DNA from 2 places in the Variovorax sp. CCNWLW225 genome. Region 1 is predicted to be linked to the other one. Evidence: riboswitches for the same ligand, from Rfam matches in the RefSeq annotation. Region 1 holds a riboswitch; the other holds the start of a gene.
The links. A riboswitch is a leader RNA that binds a small molecule or an ion and turns the genes downstream of it on or off. The one in region 1 is predicted to bind S-adenosylhomocysteine.
Positions count from the first base shown of each region.

Region 2: linked by a shared signal. The riboswitch ahead of metH (methionine synthase) and the one ahead of ahcY (adenosylhomocysteinase) in region 1 are both predicted to bind S-adenosylhomocysteine.

Region 1 covers NZ_JBBCBV010000006.1:185,267-200,082, reverse strand. Annotated here, with positions in the region: gene V9L20_RS13715 (peptide chain release factor 3) at 1-86, opposite strand, end outside; gene V9L20_RS13710 (hypothetical protein) at 166-2,328, opposite strand; gene V9L20_RS13705 (trypsin-like serine protease) at 2,406-4,382, opposite strand; gene phaP (TIGR01841 family phasin) at 4,591-5,103, opposite strand; gene V9L20_RS13695 (hypothetical protein) at 5,246-5,614, opposite strand; S-adenosyl-L-homocysteine riboswitch at 5,731-5,799, shown strand; gene ahcY (adenosylhomocysteinase) at 5,866-7,305, shown strand; gene V9L20_RS13685 (TlyA family RNA methyltransferase) at 7,306-8,094, shown strand; gene metF (methylenetetrahydrofolate reductase [NAD(P)H]) at 8,104-8,928, shown strand; gene V9L20_RS13675 (septal ring lytic transglycosylase RlpA family protein) at 9,015-9,611, shown strand; gene V9L20_RS13670 (23S rRNA (adenine(2030)-N(6))-methyltransferase RlmJ) at 9,643-10,602, opposite strand; gene rplM (50S ribosomal protein L13) at 10,826-11,257, shown strand; gene rpsI (30S ribosomal protein S9) at 11,270-11,662, shown strand; gene erpA (iron-sulfur cluster insertion protein ErpA) at 11,841-12,206, shown strand; gene V9L20_RS13650 (anhydro-N-acetylmuramic acid kinase) at 12,307-13,434, opposite strand; gene V9L20_RS13645 (peptidoglycan DD-metalloendopeptidase family protein) at 13,494-14,816, opposite strand, start outside.
Region 2 covers NZ_JBBCBV010000027.1:35,009-49,824, reverse strand. Annotated here, with positions in the region: gene hutU (urocanate hydratase) at 1-549, shown strand, start outside; gene V9L20_RS25700 (IclR family transcriptional regulator) at 691-1,422, shown strand; gene V9L20_RS25695 (transporter substrate-binding domain-containing protein) at 1,474-2,226, shown strand; gene V9L20_RS25690 (amino acid ABC transporter permease) at 2,239-2,907, shown strand; gene V9L20_RS25685 (HutD/Ves family protein) at 3,050-3,622, shown strand; gene hutI (imidazolonepropionase) at 3,647-4,897, shown strand; gene V9L20_RS25675 (formimidoylglutamate deiminase) at 4,894-6,279, shown strand; gene hutG (N-formylglutamate deformylase) at 6,285-7,100, shown strand; gene V9L20_RS25665 (homocysteine S-methyltransferase family protein) at 7,149-8,198, shown strand; gene V9L20_RS25660 (SH3 domain-containing protein) at 8,283-9,083, shown strand; gene V9L20_RS25655 (LysR family transcriptional regulator) at 9,084-10,001, opposite strand; gene V9L20_RS25650 (PACE efflux transporter) at 10,106-10,567, shown strand; S-adenosyl-L-homocysteine riboswitch at 10,616-10,721, shown strand; gene metH (methionine synthase) at 10,782-13,496, shown strand; gene V9L20_RS25640 (ArnT family glycosyltransferase) at 13,549-14,816, shown strand, end outside.

The DNA of each region.
Region 1 (14,816 bases):
TTCTCGGTCAGCGTGGTCTTGCCGGCGTCAGGGTGGGAAATGATCGCAAAGGTGCGACGGCGGCGGGTTTCGGCAACAAAAGACAAGGTGGGCAATCTGCGAAGGAGTTACCCGATTTTAGAAGTACGTCCCCCTCGTCACGGTAGATCGCTTTGTTCCCTCGGGTCAGTTAGCCAGACTGATGTGCAATTGGCTTGCATCGCCACTGGTGGGCATGGCAAACATGAACAAATCGTCCTGGATCACTGCGTACGGCGTTCCGATCGTATCCGCCCCAATCTTGACTTGCGTGTTATTCGTCACTGGACTCAACGCCAGTGAGAACAACGCCGTCGTCCCGTCGGATCGGGCGTATGTGGTTGTATAGCTCGAAGTGTCTACGAGCATAGCGCCGAGGTCGCCGGAGCCTGAGTAACTGCGCCCACTGAGGCTGGTCCAGTTGGCGGAGCCAGTGGAGGGGCGACGCAAGCCCATCACCATGTAGCCGCCGACGCGGGTGGGGTTGTCATACATCTGGGTCGTTGCGTAGAGAGCGAGCCGGCGGGTTCCAACTCTTGCCACGTAAAGGCGTGTCACCCAAGCCGGGGCGGAGAGCAGCCAGGACTCAGGCGTCACTCCGGTTATCACAGAGAAGGGAGATGAAGAGCCATCCGCGCAGCTCGTGACCGGCACCAGCTTGCAGAGCTGGGCGCTCGAGCCGGACGCAGGGATGGCCATGCGCATCAGGTTGAGCGGATACGCGTTCGCACCGACCGGTATACCCGCCACCATCAAGTCGTAGAGGCCCTCTAGCTCGCCGCGATACGTCACGAAGTTGCGTGCCGCAACGAAAGGCTGGATCTGATACTGATTGGGAGGTAGCGCGTGGACGTAGAACGGGAAGGCCCCAATAATCGCGTCCTGCGCGACGCGGAACCGCGCCGTGTTCACGGCGCCGGTGATCCGCTGGCTATCGAAGATGTAACTGCCCGGATCGCTAGGGTCGGCACTGAACGTGCCACTGCTGGCCTGACTGAAGTCTTCGTTCATCCGGTAAGTGCCAGCATCAAAGTCGAGTGTCAACTTCACGATCGAACGCTGACCCGAAAAAACGTGGTACGTGCCACTGCGGGTATCCACGCCGGCATGATCCTTGAACAGCCCGACTTGAATATAGCCCTGCGTATCCGGATTGCGGGCGCCGAGGACCACCGACAGCGCACCGTTCTGGATCGCGAAGTACTTTTGTGTACCGTTGAGGTCGACTCCGCGGATGCCCAGCGGCGCGGACTCTCCGAGGGTGCTCACCGTACGGACCAGCGTTGACGGCGTACCTGTCGCATCAAAACTGGTGCGTGAGGAGCTCGTAGGACCAATGATGTTCGTGCCCCAGCGCCCATCAGAGGACCCCCCACCATAGCGCGCCGTAGGCCAGATGGTTGCATCTTTCAACCCGACCCGGAACACATGAATACCGGGAGCGGCGTCCGTGTAACCCCCTGACAGCCAGACGTTCTCCCCCCCGATGCGCGCCATGCGGAACTGCAGTACATCGTTGGGCGCCGCGATGTTGGTGCCGGTCCACACTGAATCAACAGAGGCCGTCAGGAGGTAAGAGCGCCTCGACTGGTATGGGCACGTGGCTATGCGATAAATACCGATATCGAAACACATCTCCAGCAGCGTGCCGTTGCCCGAAATCTCCATTGCGAGGATCTGTGAGTCCGAACTCCCGTCGCTGTTGCGGCTGATGCCAAATCGATTGTAAGAACCATCGAGCTCGGCCGGGTTCGTAACGAAAGCACGTGCCCCGATGAATGGCACTACCTCATAGCGGACGGGATCCGACCAAGGCTTTTCGAATGGGAAGGCGCCAACGATTGCGTCGGCAGTGATGCGAAAGCGTGCCGTGTTGACGACGCTCGTGATACGCGTGCTCGCGAAGATGTAAGTCCCCGGCTCCGTCGCATCCTCGCTGAACGTACCGGAGGTGCCTTGCCCCGAATTGTCCGCTACGGTGTAGGTCCTGGTATCGAAATCAAGCGCGAGGCGTTTCCGCGACCCGTTGCCGGCGTAGACATGGAATTGGCCGTTTCTTGCGAACGCGAAGGGGCTCCTCGCGAGCGGGCGAATGACAGAGCCGAGCTCTTTGGTGCCAGTCGTTGCATGTTCGCCTGCGGGCGCCGCAAAGTCAGTCCTGGGAAGCGAACTCGACTCGCCGGCTGCGAATAACCTCGCGGCCGCGCCGTCTGGTCCTGAGTCGCCCGATGCGTTGCCAGTCCCCCCACCACAACCTGTAAGGATGACGCCGAAAAGCAGCAGTCCGCACAAGCCAAGATCTCGTTGCATACAGGCACGCCTTCTTTGTTTTTTTGCGCGCAACTCAACCGTTTTACGAAGAGCTGCCAGATGGCCCAGCTATTAGGTCAAGGGCTTCCCCATGCGAAGTACCTGACCCCCTCATACGCATATTGTGGGATGTTTTGTCGGATGTTGTCACGCTCGCTTGCACTCATCGTATAGAAATGAGTTTGTGCTTGCGAATGATAGAACCGGTACATCGGCATGGCTCCGCTGGTCTGCGAAGTAGTGGCGTACCAAGTTATGTAGTTGTATTCATACCAAGGCATGTTGGCTTGGATATTCGCCCGCTCCTGCTCGTCCATCGTGTAGAAGTGCGTGCCGTTGCGCGTGTTATAGAACCGGTAAACCGGCTTGGTGCCCGGCGCAGCCGCACCGAACGCGAAGAACGCGGGCCCTTCATAGTTGTACTCGGGCAGCTTGGTGATGACGAGATCGCGTTCGGACACGCTGGAGGTATAGAAGTGTGCGCCGGTTTTGGTGTTGTAGAAGCGATAGATGGGCGTACGTACCGTGGTTGAGGGCGCATCGAGCCACTGTTGCAGTGCAGCTTGGAAGGCGAGATCAAAGCGCCCGTAGAAGTCATACCCACCAGGGTTGCTGCACGAAGATGCTCCGCCCAGCAATTGTCCGACCAGATAGTCATTGCCATTGAGCCTTCTGAAGAGCCCTGAGCCGCTGCTGCCCCCCTCGGTCACGCCGTTGTACCAACTGACGGCGAGGAACTTGGCATTGCTCCCCGTGGCAGCATAACAATTCGAACTCCCGCAAGCTGCGGTTCCAAGATAGCTGCCTTCACTGTACTTCTGCACATCGCCTTTGGGGTGATGTACGCCGTAGACGCCTTGGACACCGTTATACGAATCAGGACTGAAAGGGCTCGATCCCGCAAACAGTGCGCCGGCCGGAGGTTGCGAATTCAGCCGCATGAAGGTGGTATCCGTCGTCGGCTCGGTATAGAGCAGTGTGGCACCCGAGGTCATGGTGGCAAAGGTCGGGTTGACTTGCGTGCTACGGCAGGTTGCCGACTTGTAGAACCACAGGGTGTAAAGGGTCGAGGCAACCGTCTGGTTGGAAATGCAGTGATTGGCGCTCAAGAAATATGGCGTGCCTGTCGACATGCGGTCGTTAAGCAAGGTGCCGGTGCAAACGTAGTTGTTCCCGTCCTTGATGAAATCCATCAATGCGACGGATTTGCTGAGGCTGTCGTATTTTGAGGTGCAGGGAATGTCCGCATTGCACGACCCGGATTCGCCGACTTTTTCCAGCGATTCTTGTTTGGTCATGTCCACGGTCACGTGCGACAGCATGGGCACTGCCACCTTCACTGCATCTACCGCAGCGCTGGGCGGCACCTCAACTTCGACCGTAGTGGCTTCGCCACCCATGTTGGGAGACCAAAAGGTTCGAGCGCTGTCACTCGAATCGCCAGCGGCTAAATTGCGTTGAATGACGGCAAGAATCTCCTGCGCAGACACTTCATACATTTTTTCGCTTGTATCGCCATAGAAGCGAACCATCGTGCCCAAAGGAAGACTGTCTACACGCAAGCCAATTCGAACGCCTCTCGCGCTGGGCGATGCAAACCTCATTGCGGCCAGTTGGCCTCCTCGTTCTGATGGCGTCCAATTCATCAGGCTTGTTACGGCTAGAGGGCTGGCGGTTTGAGCAACCTGACGTGCAACACCGATCTTGGTAGGGACCCCAAAGATCGAAGGCGTCGATTTCAACGGGAGCGAGCTTTCTGCCGCCGGAAGCGAAGGTAGGGTTACCTGTTGCGGTTCCGGGCCGCGGCCGATCAGGCGGACTTTGAACCGATTGACGTCAACTGCCGCGCCCTCCTCCGTTTGGACTCTAGATTCGATAGGCAGCAGGGCGCTACTCGTGGCGGGGCTTGGTTCGGCGCTCTTGGCTGTTGTTTCGACAGTGCCCGATGCCGCTATCAGTTGGGGGGCGGAGCCGCCGTCACTTGATCCTCCACATGCCGTCAGCAATGCTGACAGCATAACCGTGCCCCAACCTAGCTTGAGATTTGCGCGCATATCTTACCCACCCTGAATCGTTACGTCTTGACACGCGATTGTATAAAACGCAAACGTTTCCGGGCTTGGTTCGACAGGGATTTGTCGTGCGAAACATCACGGCAGTCGCAAAAATGCGATGCAAAGCTACATCTATCTCTTCAGCAGTCGTGCCTCCCAAGAAAAATTAAAACTAAAGGATGGCAAATTCAGAAGGGGAGTCTGTTCGCTACTTCCGCTTCAGCATTTTGGTCACTTCGTCCACATTCGCCTGAATGCGCTGGCGCACCAGCTCGAAGGCATCGGCCTGCGACTTGGCCGCCAGGTTGGCGAGTTCCTTGATGTCGTCGATGGCGCGCTGGAACGACTGGCGGCCGAGTTCGTCCAGCTTGGCGAGGTTGGCCTTCGGGTCCCTGCCCGGCATTTCCTTGGCGGCCGTCTGCCATTCGGTGATGGCGTTCTTGATCATCTCGGTCTGCCGCTGCACCACGGTTTGCAGGCCCTGGTAGGACTTTTCGTTGGCTTGCATCAGCGCCTGGAGGTCCTTCTGGCCGCTTTCGAGCAGCTTGCTCGCACCGCCGGTCAGGTTGAGCTCCTGCAGGCGATCGGTCATGGCCTTGAGATTCTTCAGCGGATTCAGCATGTCGGCGGCATCGGGGGCGGATGCCCTGGTGCTCCCGCTGCTGTTTTCGCTGCTGCTGGCCGTAGTCTTCTTCGCGGCGGCTTTCTTGGCTGTGGCCATGGTGCGGTATCTCCTGTGTCAGGTGAACGGGGTGAATGGCAAGGACCGGCCGGACGGCGAAGTCCCTCGCCACGATACGCCGCACTGGAACGGCCGCAATGCCCGCGGCAACAAATTCGCCTTCGGGATTTCCCTTGGGCTGCTACATCGGCGGCGCAAAGCCGTTGCGCCCGGCGGTGACGCGCAGCGCCGTGGGCGTGCCGTTCTTTTCCTGCGCATTGACCAGCACCTTGGCGCCCGGCACCAGCAAAGCCTCGGTGCCGGGTCGGAAGGTCACGACCGGCACATTGGGCGGCACGACGATGATCTTTTCTCCGCCCTTGTACGTCAGCCGAAGCTGCTGTCCGCCGCGTACCGACTTCGGCGCTGCAGCCAGATCGGCCACGGTGGCGTTGGTCATGGTGCTCTGCGGCAGCAGGTCCCACGGACGGTGCCCTTCGCCCGTGCCGCGCGCGGCCTCGGGAAACACCACCACCTCGAGCGCCTTTTGCGAGCCGTCGGCCTGCGGCATGGCGGCGGTGCCGATAAAGCTGCCCCGCTTGATGTCGGACAGGGATGAGAAACGCGCTTTCCGGTATGTGGGATGCCCCGGCGATTGGCTCGCCTCCCCACCCCGTCTACAATCCCCGTTCCGAGGAGCGTTGCAGCGCCATCAGGCGTGAGGCTCGGACTACATCGCAACCACGCTCACCCGCTGTTCTCGCGGTGAGTCTTTTCCCCGAACGCAGTGGCACCTTTCAAACTAGCTTTGTTGGAGTTCTCATGAGCGCTGTTCTCAAGCCCACCCCCGTTTCCACCGCCGACCAGGCGATTGCCGACCTGTCGCTGGCCGCCTGGGGCCGCAAGGAAATCCGCATCGCGGAAACCGAAATGCCCGGCCTGATGGCCATCCGCGAAGAGTTCTCGAAGGCGCAGCCGCTCAAGGGCGCGCGCATCACGGGCTCGCTGCACATGACGATCCAGACCGCCGTGCTGATCGAAACGCTGCAAGCGCTTGGCGCCACCGTTCGCTGGGCCTCGTGCAACATCTTCTCGACGCAGGACCATGCCGCCGCCGCCATTGCCGCAGCCGGCACCCCGGTGTTCGCGATCAAGGGCGAGTCGCTGAAGGACTACTGGGACTACACCCACGCCATCTTCGACTTCGGACCCAAGGGTTCGAAGGGCGAAGGCCCGAACATGATCCTGGACGACGGCGGCGACGCCACGCTGCTGATGCACCTGGGCCAGCGCGCTGAAAAGGACCTGGGCGTGCTCGCCAACCCGACCAGCGAGGAAGAACGCATCCTCTACGCAGCCATCAAGGCCAAGCTGGCTGTCGATTCGACCTGGTACACGCGCAAGTCGGCCGAGATCATCGGCGTGACCGAAGAAACGACGACCGGCGTGCACCGCCTGAACGAGATGAGCGCCAAGGGCACGCTGCTGTTCCGCGCCATCAACGTGAACGACTCGGTCACCAAGAGCAAGTTCGACAACCTCTACGGCTGCCGCGAATCGCTGGTGGACGGTATCAAGCGCGCCACCGACGTGATGATTGCCGGCAAGGTGGCTTGCGTGGCCGGCTACGGCGACGTGGGCAAGGGCTCGGCCCAGGCGTTGCGCGCACTGAGCGCCCAGGTGTGGGTGACCGAGATCGACCCCATCAACGCACTGCAGGCCGCGATGGAAGGCTACAAGGTCGTCACGATGGAATACGCCGCCGACAAGGCCGACATCTTCGTGACCACCACGGGCAACAAGGACGTGATCCGCCACGAACACATGGCTGCAATGAAGGACCAGGCCATCGTCTGCAACATCGGCCACTTCGACAACGAGATCGACGTTGCGTCGATCGAGAAGTACGAGTGGGAGGAGATCAAGCCGCAGGTCGACCACATCACCTTCCCCGACGGCAAGAAGATCATCCTGCTGGCCAAGGGTCGCCTCGTGAACCTGGGCTGCGGCACGGGCCACCCGAGCTTCGTGATGTCGTCGTCTTTCGCCAACCAGACCATTGCGCAGATCGAGCTCTTCACCAAGCCCGATGCCTACCAGGCCGGCAAGGTCTACGTGCTGCCCAAGCACTTGGACGAAAAGGTCGCGCGCCTGCACCTGAAGAAGGTCGGCGCCATGCTCACCGAGCTGACCGACGAACAGGCCGCCTACATCGGCGTGAACAAGGCGGGTCCGTACAAGGCGGACACGTACCGGTACTGAATGCGCGCTGATCAATTGCTGGTCGAACGCGGCTTTGCCGCATCGCGCTCGCAGGCCGTGCGGCTGATTGCCGGCGGCATGCGTTGGCGCGATGCGGGCACGGGCGACGCGTGGCGCTCGGTCGTGAAGAATCGCGACGAAGTGCCCGAGTCGGCTGAGGTCGAACTCGACGACGCGGCGGAGGCCCGCTACGTGTCGCGCGGCGGGCTCAAGCTCGAAGGTGCGCTGGCCGCGAGCGGCCTGGACCCATCGGGCAAGCTGTGCCTCGACGTGGGCCAGTCGACCGGAGGCTTCACCGACTGCCTTCTGCAGCGCGGCGCTGCGAAGGTGGTGGGCGTGGACGTGGGCCATGGGCAGTTGCATGCGCGGTTGCGCGAAGACGAGCGTGTGGTCGCCATCGAAGGCGTCAATGCGCGTGCGTTGTCGGCGGACGATCTGCAAGAGGAGGGTGAGGAGCCCTCCGAATTGCGCTTCGACCTCATCGTCGGTGATCTGTCGTTCATTTCGCAGACGCTGGTGCTACCGGCGCTGATGCCGTTCCTGGCCGACGACGGCCACCTGCTGATGCTGGTCAAGCCGCAGTTCGAACTGCAGCCGGGGCAGGTCGGCAAGGGTGGCATCGTCCGCGACGAGTCGATGTATGCGGTGGTCGAAAAGCGCCTGTGCGATGCCTGCGAAGCCCTCGAGCTTCGCGTGCTGCAGTGGTTTGACAGCCCGATCGCCGGCGGCGACGGCAACCGCGAGTTTTTCATTCACGCCGTGCGCGCTGTTCAAGCGGACGGCTCTTAAGGAACGCAGGTGCGCCTTCCGCTGAGCTTCGAATTCTTTCCGACCAAGACGCCTGAAGGCGCGGTCAAGCTGCGCGCCGTGCGCCAGCAGCTGTATGCGCGCAAGCCCGAGTTCTGCTCGGTCACCTACGGCGCGGGCGGCTCTACGCACCAGGGCACGTTCGGTGCGGTGCAGGAGATCCTGTCCGAGGGCGTCGACGCCGCAAGCCACTTCTCGTGCATTGGCGCCACGCGCGCCACGGTGCGCGAGCAGTTGGCCGAGCTCAAGTCCATGGGCGTGAAGCGCCTCGTCGCGCTGCGCGGCGACCTGCCGAGTGGCTACGGCATCGGCGGCGAATTTCTGTACGCGAGCGATCTCGTGGGCTTCATCCGCGAAGAAACCGGCCGAGACTTCCACATCGAGGTGGCCTGCTACCCCGAGGTGCATCCGCAGGCGCGTTCGCCCGAGGCCGACCTGCAGGCCTTTGCCGCCAAGGTGAAGGCCGGTGCCGATTCTGCGATCACGCAGTACTTCTTCAGCCCCGAGGCGTACTTCCGCTTTGTCGACGATGCGCGCAAGCTGGGGCTCGACACGCCGATCGTCCCGGGCGTCATGCCGATCATCAGCTCGACGCAGCTCATGCGCTTCTCCGACGCCTGCGGCGCCGAGATCCCGCGCTGGATTCGCCTGCGGCTGCAGGGCTTTGGCGACGACACGGCATCCATCAAGGCCTTTGGCCTCGACGTGGTGGCCGACCTCTGCGCGCGCCTGCGCGACGGCGGCGCGCCGGCGCTGCACTTCTACACAATGAACCAGTCGGCGCCGACGCTGGCTGTGCTGGAGCGCCTCGATTGAGGGGGCGCGCGGAAGCAGGACGCTCGCTGCGCGGGGCCTTGCGTGTGGCCCTTGTTGCAGCAACCTGCGCGCTGGCCGGCTGTGCCATGCCCCCGGCCACCGAAGGCCCGGCGGCTGACACGAAAGACGCAAAGCTTTCGCCCTTGTCGCGCCAGCTGGCGGTGCCTGCGGGTGCACCCGCCCGCTCGAGCGTGCCTTCGGTCCGCTACGACCTTGCGGCGCCCAGCTCTGGCGACCTGGGGCCTGACGACGGGGTGCCCGGCGACAGTGGCCCTCGCGAGATCTACGAACGTGGTGGAGCGTCCTGGTACGGCATCCAGTTTCACCAGCGCAAGACCGCGAGCGGCGAACGCTTCGACATGACGGCCATGACGGCGGCCCACAAGACCTTGCCGTTCAACACCCGCGTTTGCGTGCGCAGCCTGGTCACCGGCAGCGAAGTGCTGGTACGCATTACCGACCGGGGCCCCTATGCGCAGGGCCGCATCATCGACCTGAGCCGTGCCGCGGCCGAGCGCATCGGCATGATCGGTCTCGGCATCAAGCAGGTGGCACTGACGATCATCGATCGCGACGGCATGCGCTGCGGTGGTGCCGACGTCGAGGCGGCAGAGCCGCCGCTGGCGTCCGCACCAGCGGCTCCGCGCCGCAAGGTGAATGTGCCGCCGCGCCGCCGACGCTGAAAACGCCGGGCGAAGAAAAATCAGGAAAGGGCTAGCCGCCCGAATCGAGCGAGAAGGCGGCGTGCTTGTCCTGGGCCAGCCGCTCCACCAGCTGCGGCAGGGCAGCCGCCAGCAGCGGCTTCAGCGTATAGGGCGGGTTGATCAGGAACATGCCGCTGGCCGGCAGTCCGGGGCGCTGGGTTTCGCCCGTTGTGGTGGTGATCAGCTTGCTCGACTTGACCGTGAGCGTGGCGTGCAGCCACGACTTGCCGGCCTTGGTCGCCAGCGTCTTCAGCCGCCGCGGGAGGTCGTGCGCCTCTGGCCGCGGGATGATCGGGTACCACACCGCATAGGTGCCGGTCGCAAAGCGCTTGAGCGCCTCGGCCGCGAAGTCCAGCACGCGGCCGTAGTCGCTCTTGATTTCGTAGCTGGGGTCCATCAGCACCAGCGCGCGGCGCGAAGGTGGAGGCAGGAACTTGGTGGCACTGCCGAAGCCGTCTTCGCGCAGCACGGCGATCTGGCGGCCCGCCTCGAGTTGCGCAATGTTGGCATCCAGCGTGCGTGCGTCGGTCGGGTGCAGTTCGAACAGCTTGAGCTTGTCGTGGTCGCGCAGCAGGTGCTGCACGATGAACGGCGAACCCGGGTAGATACGCGCGCCGCCCTTGGGATTGAAGTCGTGAATCACGCTGAGATAGCGTGCAATCGCGTCGGCCAAGGGTGCTTCGGCCTCGGGTGCTGCCTTTTTGGTAGCGGACTTTGCAGCCGGGGCCGGTTGCGCCGTGGGAGCAGCCGCCTTCTTGTCCGAAAGCAGGCGCAATATGCCTTCGGCTGCTTCGCCGCTGGTGCCGGCGTAGTCCCCGTCGAGGCGGTACAGGCCGGCGCCAGCGTGGGTGTCGATGACGGTCAGGGCTGCTTCTTTTTCAAGCAGGTGGTCGAGCGTGGCAATCAGCACCGTGTGCTTGAGCACGTCGGCGTGGTTGCCGGCATGGAAGGCGTGGCGGTAACTGAACATAGGGTAAGGATGGTAACGTCTCGGGCTCCCCGGCAGGCTTCAATTTGCTTCGATGGCCCGATTCTTCGTATAATCGCGGGCTTCGCAGCGTTTTTTGTAGCCCCGCGGCGAAGGCATGTAACCTGGTCTCCAGGGCGCGTGAAACCCACCTAAGAGATTCCCGTCAGAGGAACGCCGACCGTGGAAAAGGGCTCGCCAAACCCTCTTTTCAAGAGAAAAACTCATGACCAAAACGTTCAGCGCCAAGCCCGCTGACGTGACGCACGAGTGGTTTGTGATTGACGCGACCGACAAGGTCCTCGGACGAGTAGCCAGCGAAGTTGCTCTCCGTTTGCGCGGCAAACACAAGGCCATTTATACGCCTCACGTCGATACCGGTGACTTCATCGTCATCATCAACGCAGCCCAGCTGCGCGTCACCGGCGCCAAGTCGATCGACAAGGTGTACTACCGTCACTCGGGCTACCCGGGCGGTATCACGGCGACCAACTTCCGCGACATGCAATCCAAGCACCCGGGCCGCGCCCTGGAAAAGGCTGTCAAGGGCATGCTGCCTAAGGGCCCGCTTGGCTACGCGATGATCAAGAAACTCAAGGTGTACGGTGGCGCTGAGCACCCGCATACCGCCCAACAGCCCAAAGTGCTGGAACTGTAAGGAGCCTTGAGAATGATTGGTGAATGGAACAATGGCACCGGCCGTCGCAAATCGAGCGTTGCCCGTGTGTTTCTGAAAAAGGGCTCGGGCAAGATCACGGTCAACGGCAAGGACATTCAAGAGTTCTTCGGCCGCGAAACCTCGATCATGATCGCGAAGCAACCCCTCGTGCTGACCAACAACCTCGAAGCTTTCGACGTGATGGTCAACGTGAACGGCGGCGGTGAATCGGGCCAGGCCGGCGCAACGCGCCACGGCATCACCCGCGCGCTGATCGACTACGACGCAAGCCTGAAGCCGGTGCTGAGCCAGGCTGGCTTCGTTACCCGCGACGCGCGTGAAGTCGAGCGTAAGAAGGTCGGTTTGCACTCTGCTCGCCGCCGCAAGCAGTTCAGCAAGCGCTGATACTGTCCGCTGCAAGCAAGAGCCGCCTTCGGGCGGCTTTTTCATTGCGGCCCTTGGCGGGGACGGTTTTCGACCCCACTTGTGTTGGGTGCTCGCCAATGCCGCCCTGCCGAGAATGCCGCATTGCAGTAGCATTGGTTCATTGGCCGCCTGTTCGGCCCTCAAGGAGTTATCCCACATGAGCGTTGTTGCCGAAAACATCCAGACCCAGATGCCCGAGCCGATCGTCTTCACGGACAGTGCGGCCGCCAAGGTGGCCGACCTGATCGCCGAGGAGGGCAATCCCGACCTCAAGCTGCGCGTGTTCGTGCAAGGCGGCGGCTGCTCGGGCTTTCAGTACGGCTTCACTTTCGACGAAATCACGAATGAAGACGACACGACCATGACCAAGAACGGCGTGTCGCTGCTGATCGATGCCATGAGCTACCAGTATCTGGTCGGCGCTGAAATCGACTACAAGGAAGACCTGCAGGGCGCCCAGTTCGTGATCAAGAATCCGAACGCCACCAGCACCTGCGGCTGCGGATCCAGCTTCTCGGCTTGATTGCCCTCTTGCCCGTAAAAGCCGCCTTCGGGCGGCTTTTTGTTGCCTGGTGCTTTTATTCTTGCCTGCAAACGAGGCACGGACTCCGCTTGCGGGAGTCTCAGGCCGGGTAAATAGCGCCCAATACCCGGGGCCCGCGCGCACCGGTCACGCTGGCAAGGTTGCCTGCTTCGCGCCGCACGGTGCTGCGCGCCAGCCATGCAAAGGCCGCGGCTTCGACCTGCAGCGGCGGCAGGCCGTGCTTCGTGGACGCGTCCACCGCCACGCCCGGCAGCAACGCGCGCAAACGGGCGAGCAGGTGGTCGTTCAAGGCACCGCCGCCGCAAACGATCAGCAATCTGCTACCGTTTCCATAGCGCTGCACATCAGCCGCACAAACGCTGGCGGTGAATTCGGTCAGGGTCGCTTGCACGTCGGCAGGCGCGGCGCCCGCAACCGCGCCTAGGCGTGCTGAAAGCCAGGACGGGTTGAAAAGATCGCGACCCGTGCTCTTGGGCGGCGCCTTTGCGAAATAGGACTCGGCCTGCAGCGTTGCAAGCAGCTCGGGCAGCACCTGCCCACTTGCGGCCCATTGCCCCCCGCGATCGAAGGGCTCGCCGGTGTGAAGCTGGCACCAGTAATCCATCAAGGCATTGCCTGGCCCGCAGTCGAAACCCAGCACGGCGGGCTCTTCCGGTGCATCGGCGGCGGGTAGCAGGCTCAGATTGGAAATGCCGCCGATGTTCAGCACCGCCACGGGTTCGTCGGCGCGCGCGAAGAGCGCACGGTGGAATGCCGGCACCAGTGGAGCGCCCTGGCCGCCCGCGGCGAGGTCGCGGCTGCGAAAGTCTGCAACCACGTCGATGCCGCTCAATTCGGCCAGCAGCGACGGGTTGTTGGTCTGCAGCGTGTAGCCAACGGCGTCGAATTCGGTGGGACGGTGGCGAACCGTCTGGCCATGAGCGCCAAGCGCCGTAACGGCACTGGCTGGAGTCCCGCTGTCCGCGAGGAGCTGGCCGACGACGCCTGCATAGATGCGGGCCAAGCCATTGCCGGCCAGCGCGGCGCGGTGCAGTTCGTTGTCGCCGGATGTGTTGAGCGCCATCAGTTCCGTCCGCAGATCGGCGGGGAAAGGGGCGGTAGCGTAGGCCCGTACTGCGATGCGGCCTTCGGAAAAGTCGGCCAGAACGCCATCGACGCCGTCGAGCGACGTGCCGGACATCAAGCCGATGAACAGTTCGGCGGCCATACTGAACGGGGCGAGCGGGGCGTTTGTTGTGCCGCCGCTATCTATTGCCCCGCGGGTGCTCAGTCCGCGCTGGCCTGGATGACCGAGAACGCCGCGGCCAGTTCGGTGCGAGCACCGACGGCGATGCGTTCGAAGGCCGGGCGCATGGCCGCGGTGATCGGGGCGCCGCCTTCCTGGGCGATCGAGGCCGGGTCCTGGTATTCGCCGTTCACGCGGAACTCGAAGTGCAGGTGAGGGCCGGTGGCCCAGCCCGTGGAGCCCACGGCGCCGATCGTCTGGCCCTGGCTGATGCTTTCACCGGCCTTGACGTCGACGCGGCTCAGGTGGGCGTAGGCCGTCTGCTGGTTGTTGCGGTGCTTGATGATGACGATGTTGCCGTAGCCGCTTTGCGTGCCGGCGAAATCGACCGTGCCGTCACCGACGCTGCGCACTGCCGTGCCCGTGGGCGCGGCAAAGTCGATGCCGTTGTGCTGGCGCCAGCTGTTCAGGATCGGGTGCATGCGCATCGCAAAGCCGCTCGACACGCGCGAAAACTCGACCGGCGAGCTCAGGTACGCCTTGCGCAGGCTGTCGCCGTTCGGGCGGTAGTAGCTGCCCTTCTGGCCCGGGGGCTGGAACCACACGGCCTGGTGCACCTTGCCGCCGCTCTCGAACTCGGCCGAGAGCACGCGGCCACTGCGCAGCGCCTGGCCGTCGGCTTCGAAGGTTTCGTACACCACCGCAAAGCGGTCGCCCTTGCGCAGCGCGCGCACGTCGACGTCGCCCGCGAAGATGTCGGCCAGCTGGCTCGCGACCGAATCGGGAACGCGGGAGTCGTCGGTGGCTGCGAACAGCGAGGTGCGGATGGTGCCGCTGGCCAGGCGTGTGCCGGGCGTGAGCGTGTCGCGCTCGGTGAGTGCAACGAAGCCGACCGCCGTGCGCTCGATGACGAAGCGCTTGAAGCCGCCGTCGCCGTCGGGAATCCAGCGGGCGCTCAGCTTTTTGAGCTGGTTTTCCTGGGTGGCTTCGGCCGTGATGGTGCGGCCCGCGCGCGCGAAGAGCGCATTGCGGGCTTCGCCGCTCGCGCGCACGAAGGCGGTGGCGGCGGGGTCGGAAATACCCAGGCGCTTCAGCAGGGCCTCGGCCGTGTCGCTCGAACGCGTGATGTCGGTGCGAAACAGCGTGAAGCTGAAGTTCTCGAGCGATTCGCTCTGTTCTGCAAAGGACAGGGGCGCGGTCGCTTCAAGCACCTGTTGGACCGGGAGGTCGGAGGCGTCGGGGCCCAGGGAGGCCACCGCCAGGGTGCCGGCACTCAGCAAGGCAGCCGCGATGGCCGCGGTGATCTGCTTGGGATAGGTCCGGAATGTATAGGCCACGCGAGAAGCCAGGAGCTCCTCGGCGGC
Region 2 (14,816 bases), on a different contig from region 1:
AAGACCGACGCCAAGATCAAGGAGCTGTTCCCCGAGAACACCCACACGCATCGCTGGCTCGACATGGCGCGCGAGCGCATCGCGTTCCAGGGCCTGCCGGCGCGCATCTGCTGGCTGGGCCTGGGCGAGCGCCACATCGCCGGCCTGGCCTTCAACGAGATGGTGAAGAACGGCGAACTCAAGGCGCCCATCGTCATCGGCCGCGACCACCTGGACACCGGCTCCGTGGCCAGCCCCAACCGCGAGACCGAGGCAATGAAGGACGGCACCGATGCCGTGAGCGACTGGCCGCTGCTCAACGCACTGCTCAACACAGCGGGCGGCGCCACCTGGGTCAGCCTGCATCACGGCGGCGGCGTGGGCATGGGCTATTCGCAGCACTCGGGCGTGGTCATCGTGTGCGACGGCACCGATGCAGCCGCCAAGCGCATCGAGCGCGTGCTGTGGAACGACCCGGCCACCGGCGTCATGCGCCATGCCGATGCGGGCTACGACATTGCCGTGGCCACGGCAAAGAAGCAGGGCCTCAAGTTACCGATGGTGCGCTGACCCGGAGCGAAGCAGTAAGACGAAGGTAAAAAGAAAAAACGCGCCGATTCCCACTCAGTGGGAATGAAGGCTTGGACGTGGGAACGGCCAACAAGATACTGCACGCCGCACCCACTTTTCGACCTCTCGCCGCCGCTCCCGATGACGCCGCCCGAAGCTTCCGCCCACAACGACCGAGCCCTGCTGGTGCTGTCGGTGCTGGCGCAAAGCAAGGCGGCCATGTCGGCAGCTGAGCTGATGCAGGCCACCGGCCTTTCGCAGAGCACGCTGTACCGGCAGATCGCAACGCTGCGGCGCTGGGGCTTCGTCATGGAGGCCGACGGGCGCTACTCGCCCGGGCCCGTGAGCGTGCAGCTTGCAACCGGCTTCGACGGCAACTCCGACCTCGTGATGGCGGCGCGCGCCGACATGCGCGCGCTCGCACAGCAGAGCCGCGAAAGCGTGGCGCTGGTCACGGCCGTGAACGATCGCGTGGTGTGCCTCGAGATGATCGACAGCGAACAGTCGCTGCGCTGTTCGTTCGACCGGGGCCGCAGCGTGCCGGCCCGTGACGGCGCCAGTGCCAAGTGCCTGCTGGCCCACTTGCCGACCGACCAGCGCGATGCATTGCTCGACGCATTCGGCGAAAGCGCCGAGCGCCGCGCACAGCGCGCCGCAGAGCTCGACGCGATTCGCGAAGCCGGCCATGCCGTGACGCATGGCGAGGTCGACGCCGGCGTGTGGGGCGCGAGCGCACCGGTGCTCGCATCGGGCCGTCGCCTGCGCGGCGCGATCACGCTCATGGCCCCGCTCACGCGTGTCGAAGGCATGGAAGCTGCATTGCTGCACATGACCGTCGTCACGGCGGCGCGCATTTCACGCGCGCTGCAGTAGCCAGCCATTGCGCACGGTTTCTTTTCTTTTTCAACCCACGGAAGCTTTCACATGAACACCCGCCGCACCCTCATTGCCGCCGCACTCTCCAGCCTTGCCTTCTTCGGCTTTGCCGCCACCGCGCAAGCGCAGGGCGAGCCGCTGCGCGTGGCCACCGATGCCACCTTTCCGCCGATGGAGTTCGTCGAGAACGGCAAGCGCACGGGTTTCGACGTGGAGCTGGTCGAAGCGATCGGCAAGACGCTGGGCCGCAAGATCGAGTGGATCGACATCGACTTCAAGGGCCTGGTGCCGGGACTCATCTCCAAGCGCTTCGACATGGCCGTCTCGGCCATCTACATCACCGACGAGCGCAAGAAGGTCGTCGACTTCACCGTGCCCTACTACGCGGGCGGCCTGGTCGTGATGGTGAAGGACGGGAACACGGCCATCAAGATGCCGGCCGACATCAACGGCAAGAAGGTCAGCGTGCAGGTGGGCACCAAGTCGGTCTCCTACACCAAGGAAAAGTATCCGCAGGTGCAGCTGATGGAAGTCGAGAAGAACCAGGAAATGTTCAACCTGGTGGACATCGGCCGCGCCGATGCGGCTGTGACCGGCAAGCCCGCCGCTTACCAGTACGTGCGCACGCGCGGCGGCCTGAAGGTGCTGCCCGAGCAGATCACCACCGAGGAATATGGCATGGCCATCCGCAAGGACACGCCCGAGCTCACCAAGGCAGTGAACGGCGCCATCGAGAAGCTCAAGGCCGACGGCACCTATGCGCAAATCGTCGCGAAGTGGTTCAACGCCAGCGCCAAGTAATCCGGCCGGCTCATGGATCTCGATTTCTCGCCGGTCTGGCAAGGCTGGCCCGACCTGCTGCGCGGCGCGCTCGTCACGGTGGAAATTACCGCCTGCGCGCTCGCCCTCGGCTGCATGCTGGGTCTCGTGGTCGGCATCGGGCGGCTCAACCCCAAGCGGCGCTGGCTCTACGGCCTATGCACTGCCTATGTGGCGGCGATTCGCGGCACGCCGCTGCTGGTGCAGCTGTTCATCTTGTTCTTCGGCCTGCCGCACTTCGGCATCTTGCTGCCGGCCTTCCTGTGCGGCGTGCTGGGGCTGGGCGTGTATTCGGGCGCGTATGTGTCGGAGATCGTGCGCGGCGCCATCCAGTCGATCGACAAGGGCCAGACCCTCGCGGCCCAGTCGCTGGGCATGACACCCGCCACGGCGATGCGCGAGATCGTGCTGCCGCAGGCGGTGGTGCGCATGATCCCGCCGCTGGGCAACGAGTTCATTGCGCTCATCAAGAACTCGGCGCTGGTGTCGCTGCTCACCATTCACGACGTGATGCATGAGGGGCAGAAGATCATCAGCGTGTCGTACCGCTCGCTCGAGGTGTACCTTGCCATCGCGCTCGTGTACTTCGTGCTCACGGGCACGATGACGCTGGTTCTCAGGCACTTCGAGCAGAAGCTGCGGCAGGGCGGGCTGATGCGATGAACCTGCATTTCGTCTTTCTCCCTCCCCTGTCGGGGGAGGGTTGGGGTGGGGGCACGACGGCCTCGACCCGCGCTCGGCGCTCGCCGGGCACTGCCCCCATCCCGGCCTTCCCCCGGAAGGGGAAGGAGCAAGAGGACCGGCCATGAAACGCGTGCAGCGCTTCTCCCGCGCATCGCTCCCGGCCAAGCCATGGAAGAACGGCGGCGGCACCACGCAGGAAATCATCAGCTGGCCCGAGGGCGCGGGGCTCGACGACTTCAGCTGGCGCGCGAGCATCGCCACCATTGCGGCGCCGGGGCCTTTCTCGGTGTTCGAAGGCGTCGACCGCAGCATCATGCTGCTCGAAGGCGATGGCGTGCGGCTCTTCACACCCGACGGACGAACGGACCACCGGCTCGACGCGCCGCACCGGCCCTTCACTTTCAGCGGCGACGAGGCGATCGATTGCGCGCTGCTCGGCGGCGCATCGAACGACTTCAACATCATGGCGCGGCGCGGCCGGTGGCGCGCCGAAGTGCAGGTGCTTGCCGAGCCCTCGGTGGTGGAGCCCGCGCCGCACGGCGTGCTGCTTGCGCTGCGCGGCACATGGCGCCTGAACGGCGAGGCGCGCGCCGAGGGCGAGGGCGTGTACTGGGCCGAAGACGCGCAGGCGTGGCAAGCCGTGCCGGAGGACGAAGGCGCGCGGTTGGCGGCGGTTCGCATCGTGCCGGCGTAAGCTCTGGAATACCGAAAGAGACCCATGACATCCGCAATCTCGTACCCCTCGGCCGATGGCCTCTGGACTGGCCTTCGCCTCGCGCCCGATGCGGCGCCGGGCACCGCACCCGAAGCGGCTGCCGATGCCGCCATTGCGGTGGCAGGGGGCATGGTCCGCTGGATAGGCGCACGCCAGGCGCTGCCCGCCGAATTTGCCGGCGTTGCACCGCACGACGGCGGCGGCGCGCTCGTCACGCCGGGGCTGGTCGATTGCCATACCCACCTGGTCTACGGCGGCCAGCGCGCCAACGAGTTCGCGATGCGGCTTGCAGGCGCGAGCTACGAAGAGGTGGCCAAGGCGGGCGGCGGCATCGTCTCGTCGGTGCGCGCCACGCGCGAAGCCGATGAAGACACGCTCTTCGCGCAGGCCGCGCAGCGGCTCGAGCAATTGCTGGCCGACGGCGTCTGCGCCATCGAGATCAAGTCGGGGTACGGCCTTTCGCTCGAGCATGAGCGCAAGCAGCTGGGCGTGGCGCGGCGCCTTGGCGAGGTTTACGGCGTGACCGTGCGCACCACCTTTCTCGGCGCGCATGCGCTGCCGCCCGAATACGCAGGCCGCAGCGGCGACTACATCGACCTCGTCTGCAGCCAGATGCTGCCCGCGCTTGCCGCCGAAGGGCTGGTCGATGCGGTGGACGTGTTCTGCGAACGCATCGCGTTTTCGCTGGCTGAAACCGAGCAGGTCTTCAAGGCCGCGCAAGCGCTGGGCCTGCCCGTCAAGCTGCATGCCGAGCAGCTTTCCGACATGGGCGGCGCGGCGCTGGCCGCGCGCTACGGCGCGCTCTCGTGCGACCACATCGAGCACCTGTCGGCCGAAGGCATCGAGGCCATGCGCCGGTCAGGCACCGTGGCCGTGCTGCTGCCCGGCGCCTACTACACGCTGCGCGACACGCACCTGCCGCCCATCGAGGCGCTGCGCGCCGCCGGCGTGCCGATGGCCGTGTCGACGGACCACAACCCCGGCACATCGCCGGCGCTGAGCCTGCTGTTGATGATGAACATGGCGTGCACGCTGTTCCGCCTGACCGTGCCCGAGGCGCTGGCCGGCGTTACGGTGCACGCGGCGCGCGCGCTGGGCCTGCAGGACACGCACGGCGCCATCGCCGCAGGCATGCCTGCCAACTTCGTGCTGTGGAATGTGCGCGAAGCGGCCGAGTTGGCCTACTGGTTCGGCCAGCGCCCGGTGCGCACCGTCGTGCGGCAAGGCCGCATTGCCGTGGGAGCGGCCGCATGACGCGCACACTGTTCGCGGCCGATGCATTGCTGCCCGGCGGATGGGCCAGCAACGTTCTCTTGTCGTGGAACGATGCCGGCCAGCTCACGCAGGTGCAGTCCGCTGCCCGGCCTCCCGCCGGCGCGCAGGCGGCGAGCGGCCCCGTGATCCCCGGCATGCCCAACCTGCATTCGCATGCCTTCCAGCGCGCCTTCGCAGGGCTCACCGAACACCGCGCCGAGCAGCACGACAGCTTCTGGAGCTGGCGCACGCTGATGTACCGCTTTGCCGCCCGCCTTGGTCCGCAGCACATGGAAGCCATTGCCACCTGGCTCTATGCCGAGATGCTCGAAGCCGGCTACACCAGCGTGTGCGAGTTTCAATACGTGCACCACGATGCCGACGGCCGCCCCTATGCAGACGACGCAACGCTCAGCCTCGCACTGCTGCGCGCCGCGCAAAAGGTGGGCATCGGCTTCACGCTGCTGCCCGTGCTCTACCAGACCAGCGGCTTCGGCGGCCTGCCGCCCAACGAAGGGCAGCGCCGCTTCATCCGCTCGACCGACTCGATGCTGCGCCTGCTCGATGCGCTCAAGCCCGTGTGCGACGCACAGGGCGCTCGGCTGGGCCTTGCGCCGCACTCGCTGCGCGCCGTGCCGCCTGGTGCCCTGCGCGAAGCCGTGGCGGGCCTCGAAGCCATCGACCCCGCCGCCCCGATCCACATCCACATTGCCGAGCAGACCAAGGAAGTCGACGATTGCATGGCCTGGAGCGGCCAGCGCCCGGTGGCCTGGCTGCTCGACCATGCACCGGTCGATGCGCGCTGGTGCCTCGTGCATGCCACGCACATGGACATGGCCGAATACGAGCGCGGCGCAAAGAGCGGCGCGGTGGCCGGCCTGTGTCCCACCACCGAAGCCAACCTCGGCGATGGCATCTTCGACTTTTCGGCATGGCGCCACCATGGCGGCGCCTGGGGCGTGGGCTCCGACAGCCATGCCACCGTGAACGCGGCCGAAGAGCTGCTGATGCTCGAATACAGCCAGCGCCTGGGCAAAGGGCAGCGCAACGTCGGCGCCAGTGCCGCGCAGCCGCACGTGGCCACCGCGCTCACGCTCGAAGCGGTGCGCGGCGGCGCGCAGGCCTCGGGCCGGCCCATCGGCGGGCTGGCGGTGGGGCAGCAAGCCGACTTCGTCGTGCTCGATGCCGCGCAGCTCGCGCTGCAGGGCTTGCCAGCGCCCGACATGCTGTCGTCGCACGTCTTTGCCAGCCACCGCACGTCGGCCATCGATGCCGTGTGGGTGGCAGGCCGGCCGCGCGTGCAGGCGGGCCGCCATGCACTGCACAACGAGGCCGCCGCCGCATTCGTCGCAGCGCGCGGCCAGCTTCTTCTGGAAAATTGAGCCCCATGAGTTTCACCACCACCGAACCCGCATTCCGCTTTCGCCAGGGCACGCGTCCTTTGCTCATCTCCATGCCGCACGTCGGCACCTACGTGCCGCCCGCGCTGGCCGCCCGCTTTACCGAAGAGGCGCGCCATGTGCCCGACACCGACTGGCACCTCGAGCGGCTCTACGACTTTGCCGACGAACTCGGCGCCTCGGTGCTCGTTGCCACGCATTCGCGCTACGTGATCGACCTGAACCGTCCGCCGGATGGCGCGAGCCTGTACCCGGGCCAGAGCGTCACTGGCCTGTGCCCCGTCGACACCTTCGACGACACGCCCGTCTACGCGTCCAGCGACGATCTACCGGACGACGAGGAAGTCGCCGCGCGGCGCGAGGCAATCTGGCGCCCATACCACCAGCAGCTGCAAGCCGAGCTCGACCGCCTGAAGGCGGCGCACGGCACCATCGCACTGTGGGACGCCCATTCGATCCGCTCGGTGCTGCCGCGCTTCTTCGAAGGCAAGCTGCCCGACCTGAACCTGGGCACCGGCAACGGCACCAGCTGCGACCCGGCGCTCGCAGCCACGCTGCTTGGCATCGCCGAATCGGCCCCCGGCTATTCCGGCGTGCTCAACGGCCGCTTCAAGGGCGGCCACATCACGCGCCAGTACGGCAACCCCGCGGCGGGCGTGCATGCGGTGCAACTGGAAATGACGCAGTCGAGCTACATGCAGGAGAAGCTGCCCTTCGACTACCTGCCCGAGGTGGCGGCGGGCGTGAAGCCGCATGTGCGGCGGATGATCGAGGCGGTGCTGGCTTTCGTCGAAAGCCGCTAAAGCACCGACGGCCGCGAGGGGCAGCCCCGCTTCCTACAATCGGGGTCTATGAAGCCCGTCATCTACACCCGCGGCCAGGCACTCGCCGGCATCCTCGAAAAGCGCATCGCCATCCTCGACGGCGCCATGGGCACGATGATCCAGCGCTTCAAGCTCACCGAAGAGCAGTACCGCGGTGAGCGCTTCAAGGACTTCGAGCGCGACGTGAAGGGCAACAATGAGCTGCTCTCGCTGACGCGGCCCGACGTGATCCGCGACATCCACGAGGGCTACCTTGCGGCGGGCGCCGACCTCATCGAGACCAACACCTTCGGCGCGACCACCATCGCGCAGGAGGACTACAAGATGGCGCACCTGGCGCGCGAAATGAACCTCGAGTCGGCCAAGCTCGCGCGCGCGGCCTGCGACAAGTTCAGCACGCCCGACAAACCCCGCTTCGTGGCCGGCGCCCTGGGCCCGACGCCCAAGACCGCGAGCATCAGCCCCGACGTGAACGACCCCGGTGCGCGCAACGTCGACTTCGAGCAGCTGCGCGCGGCCTACTACGAGCAGACCGAGGCGCTGGTCGAAGGCGGCGCCGACGTGATCCTGGTCGAAACGATTTTCGACACGCTCAACGCCAAGGCCGCGCTGTTCGCGGTCGACGAGTACTTCGACAACAGCGGCCAACGCCTGCCGCTCATCATCAGCGGCACCGTGACCGACGCCTCGGGCCGCATCCTGAGCGGCCAGACCGTGACCGCCTTCTGGCACAGCGTGCGCCATGCGCAGCCGCTGGCCGTGGGGCTGAACTGCGCGCTGGGCGCGGCGCTGATGCGCCCCTACATCCAGGAACTCGCCAAAGTGGCGGGCGACACCTTCATCAGCTGCTACCCGAACGCGGGCCTGCCCAACCCGATGAGCGAAACCGGCTTCGACGAGACGCCGGACGTCACCTCGCGGCTGCTGCACGAGTTTGCGGCCGAAGGGCTGGTGAATATCGTCGGCGGCTGCTGCGGCACCACGCCGGACCACATCGCCGCCATCGGCCAGGCCGTGGCGCCTGTGCCCGGAAGGCTGTTGAACAACAACGCCGGCTTCTACCGCGAAGCGGCCTGACCAGGCCCCGGGGCGTTCGCGCCCCCGGCTGATTGACGGCATCCGGGCCGCCGCCTAGGCTGGCGGCGCAAAGGAAGCCTATTCATGAACTACACATTTCCCACGCGCTGGGTCGGCATCGGCGCGCTTGCCTTGGCGCTGCCCCTGGCGGCCTCGGCGCAGCAGGCCTTCACGCGCGGCACCGTCAACATGCGCGCGGGCCCCTCAGGCGACTACCCGCTGGTGGCACGCCTCGCGCCGGGCCAGCCGCTCGACGTGATGGGTTGTACCGGCGGCTATAGCTGGTGCGACGTGGTGCTGCCCGACGGCGGGCGCGGCTGGGTCTGGGCGCGCAGCCTCGACTACGCCTACCAGGAGCAGCGCGTGCCGCTCTCGACCTACGCGGCCGTGATCGGCGTGCCGGTCGTGACCTTCGTGATCGGCAACTACTGGTCCAACTACTACCGCGACCGGCCCTGGTACGGCGAGCGGCGCTGGTGGGGCAGCCGGCCGCCGCCTCCGCCGATGCCCGGCTGGCGTCCGCCGCCGCCGGTGCGGCCGGCTTGGCAACCCAAGCCGTGGCCGGGCCCGGGCTTCAAGCCCGCGCCGGGGCCGGGCGTTCGCCCGCAGCACGCACAGGGCCACCGGCCACCGCAGCCCCGGCCGGACTTCCGCCCACCGTCGGACCCCGGCTTCAAGCCGCCGCGGCCGCAGCCGGCCTTCCGACCCGGACCGCCGCCCGGCCAGCCGCAAATGCATCCGGGCGGAGGCGGTGGCCGGCATGGCCGTGGTGACGGGGGCGGTGGTGGCGGAGGGGGCGGTCGCCACGGAGGCGACGGCGGCGGCAAGGGTGGAGGCCACGGCGGAGGCGGCGGCAAGGGCGGCGGACACGGCCACCGCGACTAGCTAGCCCGCAGGCGCAATCCCCGCCGCGGCCTGCCGGTCACGCGCAATCAGCGCCACGAAGCGCTGCGCGCCCAGCCCCAGCGGCCGCTCGCGCGACCACACCACGTCGACCCACAGGTCGAGCCCGTTGCTGAGGTTTTCGAACGGAATCTCGACCAGCGCGCCGGCGGCCACGTGGGGCTTGGCAAAGTTGCGCGGCAGCCAGCCCCAGCCGAGCCCGGCGGTGATCAGGCTGAGCGCGGCCAGCGCGTTGTCGGTGCGCCAGACGTGGCGCGCGAACACGAAGCGCGGGTCGCTCGTCGCCAGGTCGCGCCCCGCCACCACGATCTGCCGCGTGTTCGTGAGGTGTTCCTCGCGCAGGCGTTCGCCAGCCGCCGCAAGCAGCACGGGATGGTGGGGCGCCATCACGGCCACCATGGTGTCGCTGCCCACTTCCTGGAAACCCTCGCGGCCGTCGAGGCTGGGGCGCTCGAACACCAGCGCCAGTTGCGCGCGCCCGCTGTGCAGCAGCGCCAGCGCGTCGGCTTGCGGAGCAGCCAGCACCTCCACCTGCAGCAGCGGATATTCCTCGGCCAGCGCAGCCAGCGGCGCGCTCCACGGCGCGGCCAGCAGCTCGGGCGCAATGGCCAGCGTGAGGCGGTTTTCGAGCCCTTGCGTGAGCGCCAGGGCCTGCACCTGCAGCTGCTTCAACTGGGCCGCCAAGAGCCGCGCCTGCGGCTCCAGCGAGCGGGCCGCCGCGGTCGGCTGGGGCTCGCGGCCGCTGCGGTCGAAGAGTGGCAGCGCGAGTTCGGCCTCCAGGTTGGCAATGGCCATGCTCACGGCCGAGGGCACTTTGTGCAGCGCGCGCGCCGCCGCCGAGAAAGAGCCGTGGTCGATCACGGACAGGAAGACTTCGACGGTGTCGCTGGAAAAGGCCATCAGCCGCTCCGATCTATCAATTAAATTGAAATAACTTAACTTTTTATATCAGCACGGGGCAAATAAAGTCCAGCCATCACCTTCATTTGCCAGAGGAAAAGTTCATGCAGGGGTTTCAGCGCCGCGTCGTCTACATCACCCTTTACGAGGGAATCGCCATCGTGGCCGCCAGTGCCGGCCTGGCGCTGATGACGGATGCCGGGCTGGGCCATTCCGGCGTGCTGGCGGTGGCGGCCTCGGTCATCGCGGTGGTCTGGAACCTGGTTTTCAACGCGTTGTTCGAGCGCTGGGAGTCGCGCCAGGCGGTGCGCGGGCGCAGCGTGCGCCGGCGCATTGCGCATGCCATCGGCTTCGAGGGCGGGCTGATCGCCTTCCTGGTGCCGCTCTTTGCCTGGGGCCTGGGCGTGTCGCTCTGGCAGGCGCTGGTGATGGACCTGGGGCTGGTGGTCTTCTTCCTGGTCTACACCTTCGTCTTCAACTGGGCCTTCGACCGGGTGTTCGGCTTGCCGGCCTCGGCCGCGCCCGTCAGCACTGCCGCAGCCGCCGCGGCCGGGCAAGGGGCCTGAACATCCCCCAAGGCCGTGGCCCTTGCCGCAGCCGGTAAAATTGCGCTCCCTTCCAAGGAGCGTTGCAGCGGCGGCCCAAGTCAACCGGCCCGCCGTCAGGCTTGGAAGGCGCCCCGTTGGCCGGGGCGCAAGCCGCAAACGACGCTCACCTGACGTTTTTTCCTGCACAGGTGAGCCCCCCATGAGCGATGTTCCCGCGCCCTCCGTTCCCCCGATGAAGTTGTCCGGCCTCGAACCGGTCGCCATCGATTCGGGGTCGCTGTTCGTCAACATCGGCGAGCGCACCAACGTCACCGGCTCCAAGGCTTTCGCGCGGATGATCCTGAACGGCCAGTTCGAAGATGCCCTGGCCGTTGCGCGCCAGCAGGTCGAGAACGGCGCCCAGGTGATCGACATCAACATGGACGAGGCCATGCTCGACAGCAAGGCCGCGATGGTCCGCTTTTTGAACCTGATTGCGAGCGAGCCCGACATCGCGCGCGTGCCGGTGATGGTCGACAGCTCCAAGTGGGAAGTGATCGAGGCGGGCCTGCGCTGCATCCAGGGCAAGGGCATCGTCAACTCCATCTCCATGAAGGAGGGGGTCGACAAGTTCAAGCAAGAGGCCAAGCTGGTGAAGCGCTACGGCGCCGCGGCGGTGGTGATGGCTTTCGACGAGAAGGGCCAGGCCGACACCTACGAACGCAAGATCGAGATCTGCGAGCGGGCCTACCGCATCCTGGTGGACGAGGTGGGCTTTCCGCCCGAGGACATCATCTTCGACCCGAACATCTTCGCGATTGCCACCGGCATCGAGGAGCACGACAACTACGCGGTCGACTTCATCAACGCGGTGCGCTGGATCAAGGCCAACCTGCCGGGCGCCAAGGTGTCGGGCGGCGTGAGCAACGTGAGCTTCAGCTTTCGCGGGAACGACCCGGTGCGCGAAGCGATTCACACGGTGTTCCTGTACCACGCCATCAAGGCGGGCATGGACATGGGCATCGTCAATGCCGGCATGGTGGGCGTGTACGACGACCTCGAGCCGACCCTGCGCGAGCGCGTGGAAGACGTGGTGCTCAATCGGCGATCCGATGCGGGGGAACGGCTCGTCGAAGTGGCCGAAACCGCCAAGAGCGGCGCCAAGGACGACAGCAAGAAGCTCGAGTGGCGCGGCACGCCAGAGAACCCGGTGCATGTGAACCAGCGCCTCTCGCACGCTATGGTGCACGGCATTACCGACTTCATCGTCGAAGACACCGAAGAGGCCTACCAGCAGATCCTCGCCAAGGGCGGGCGCCCGCTGCACGTGATCGAAGGGCCGCTGATGGACGGCATGAACATCGTGGGCGACCTGTTCGGCCAGGGCAAGATGTTCCTGCCGCAGGTGGTGAAGTCGGCGCGCGTGATGAAGTCGGCCGTGGCCCACCTCATTCCCTACATCGAGGAAGAAAAGCGCCAGGACGAGGCCGCCGGCCGCGACGTGCGCACCAAGGGCAAGATCATCATTGCCACGGTGAAGGGCGACGTGCACGACATCGGCAAGAACATCGTGACCGTGGTGCTCCAGTGCAACAACTTCGAAGTGGTGAACATGGGCGTGATGGTCCCGTGCCACGAAATTCTGGCCAAGGCCAAGGTCGAGGGCGCGGACATCGTCGGTCTCTCGGGCCTCATCACGCCCAGCCTGGAAGAAATGCAGTACGTGGCCGGCGAGATGCAGAAGGACGATCACTTCCGCATCAAGAAGATTCCGCTGCTCATCGGCGGCGCCACCACCAGCCGCGTGCACACGGCCGTCAAGATTGCGCCGCACTACGAAGGCCCGGTGGTCTACGTGCCCGACGCCTCGCGCAGCGTGAGCGTGGCGCAGAGCCTCTTGAGCGACCAGGCCACCGCGTACATCGACGAGATCAACGCCGACTACGAGAAGGTGCGCACGCAGCACGCCAACAAGAAGCAGGTGCCGATGTGGCCGCTGGCCAAGGCGCGCGCCAACAAGACGCCCATCGACTGGACCCACTACACGCCGCCCGTGCCCAAGTTCATCGGCCGGCGCGTGTTCAAGAACTTCGACCTTACGGAGCTCGCGAAGTACATCGACTGGGGCCCCTTCTTCCAGACCTGGGACCTGGCCGGCCCGTTTCCGGCCATCCTGAAAGACGAGATCGTGGGCACCGAAGCCGTGCGCGTGTACGCCGACGGCCAGCGCATGCTCAAGCGCCTGATCGAGGGCCGCTGGCTCAGCGCGAGCGGCGTGGTCGGCTTCTGGCCCGCCAACACGGTGAACGACGACGACATCGAGCTCTACACCGACGAGACGCGCAGCGAAGTTGCCATGACCTGGTACGGCATGCGCCAGCAGACCGAGAAGCAGGTGATCGACGGCGTCACCCGGCCGAGCCGCTGCCTGGCCGACTTCGTCGCGCCCAAAGAGAGCGGCCTGAAAGACTACGTGGGCGTGTTCGCGGTGACGGCGGGCCTCGGTGTCGAGAAGAAAGAAAAGTATTTCATCGACGACCTCGACGACTACTCCGCCATCATGCTGAAGGCGCTGGCCGACCGGCTGGCCGAGGCCTTTGCCGAGGCGCTGCACCACCGCGTGCGCACCGACCTCTGGGGCTATGCGCCCGACGAGGGACTGAGCAACGAAGACATGATCGCGGAGAAATACCGCGGCATTCGCCCCGCGCCCGGCTACCCGGCCTGCCCGGACCACAGCGTGAAGCGCCCGATGTTCGACCTTCTGAACTGCGCGGACATTGGCATGACCCTGACGGAAAGCCTCGCTATGATGCCCGCCGCCAGCGTCAGTGGTTTCTACCTGAGCCACCCCGACTCGACGTACTTCAACGTCGGCAAGATCGGGCACGACCAGCTGCAGGACCAGGCCGCACGGCGCAAGGAAAGCGAATCCGATCTCGAGCGCCTGCTGGCGCCGAACCTTTGAACCTGCCGGCCGGCATGGCCGACCGGCGCCGGGAGTTGTTATTCAGAAGTTGATATTTGCTGCCGCGCACTACGCGGCGCTGGCCGTCTTTGTCGTCGGCTGCTGGGGCTTTGGGCGCGCAGTGCTGGCGCGCCTTGCGCCGCCGACGCGTCGGGACGCCTGGCTCGAAGCCTCGATGGCCGCGGCCCTGGGCGTGGGCATCTTCATCTGCGGCTTCCAGGCATTGGCCATCTTCGGTGCCTTCAAGGTGGGCGCCACCGTCGCGCTGATTGCCGCCAGCGTGTTCGCAGCTGCCTTGCAGTTGCGCCCCTGGCTGCGCGAACTGCGCACGCTTCGGGCCGGCACCGCGCCCGCCGCGCCGTGGACCCGCGCCGACAAGATCGCCGCGATGGCATTGGCGCTGGTGGCGCTGCCCGCGCTGGTTGCGCCGCTCGCGCCGCCCGCCGCCTTCGACGAGCTGATGTACCACCTGCCCTATGCGCGGCAGGTGGCGGAGCAGGGCGGGTTGGGCATCCACGAGTGGCTGCGCTACCCCTGGTTTCCGTACAACTACAACCTGCTCTATGCCGCCGCGCTGCAGGTGGGCGACGACGTGCTGCCGCACTTCCTCAATGCGCTGGCCGGTGCGTTGTCGGTGGTGATGGTCTTCCGCCTTGGCATGCAGCATGCCAACCGGCTCACCGCCTGCATCGGCGCGGCCATCTGGCTCGGCATTGGCGACTATTCGAATGCGCTCATCGACATGGGCGTGGCGCTCTTCGTGCTGAGTGCGTGCGTGGCGCTGTGGTGGTGGCGCGAATCGCAGCCGGTGCACAGCGGCATGCGTTGGCTCGGCGTGGCGGCGTTCTGCCTTGGCGTGGCCGCGGGCTCCAAGTACCAGGCGCTCACCTTCCTGCCGCTGGTGGCGCTGTTCGTCGTGTGGCATGAGCGCCGGCCCAAGGCCTGGGCGCTCGCGCTGCTTTGCTTTCTGATTCCGTGCGTGTACTGGTATGCGCGCAACGCCATCATGACCGGCGACCCGTTCAACCCGATCGGCGCGCGCGTGTTCGGCTTTACCGACTGGATTCCGGCCGACTATGTGCAGCAGCTGGCCGACGTGCGCGATCACGCCGCGCGGCCGAACGTGCTGATCTGGTCGGTGGTGCTGCTGCCCTTCAGCGCCATGTGGAAGCGCTCCGCCGCGGTGCGGGCTGCGGGCTGGTTCTGCTTTTATTCCATAGCGGTGTGGCTGGTGACCTCGCGCTATCCCCGCTACCTCACAGCGTCGTTTCCGTTGCTCGCGTTCACGGCGGCGATCGGCTGGCAGGTGCTGTTCGGCTG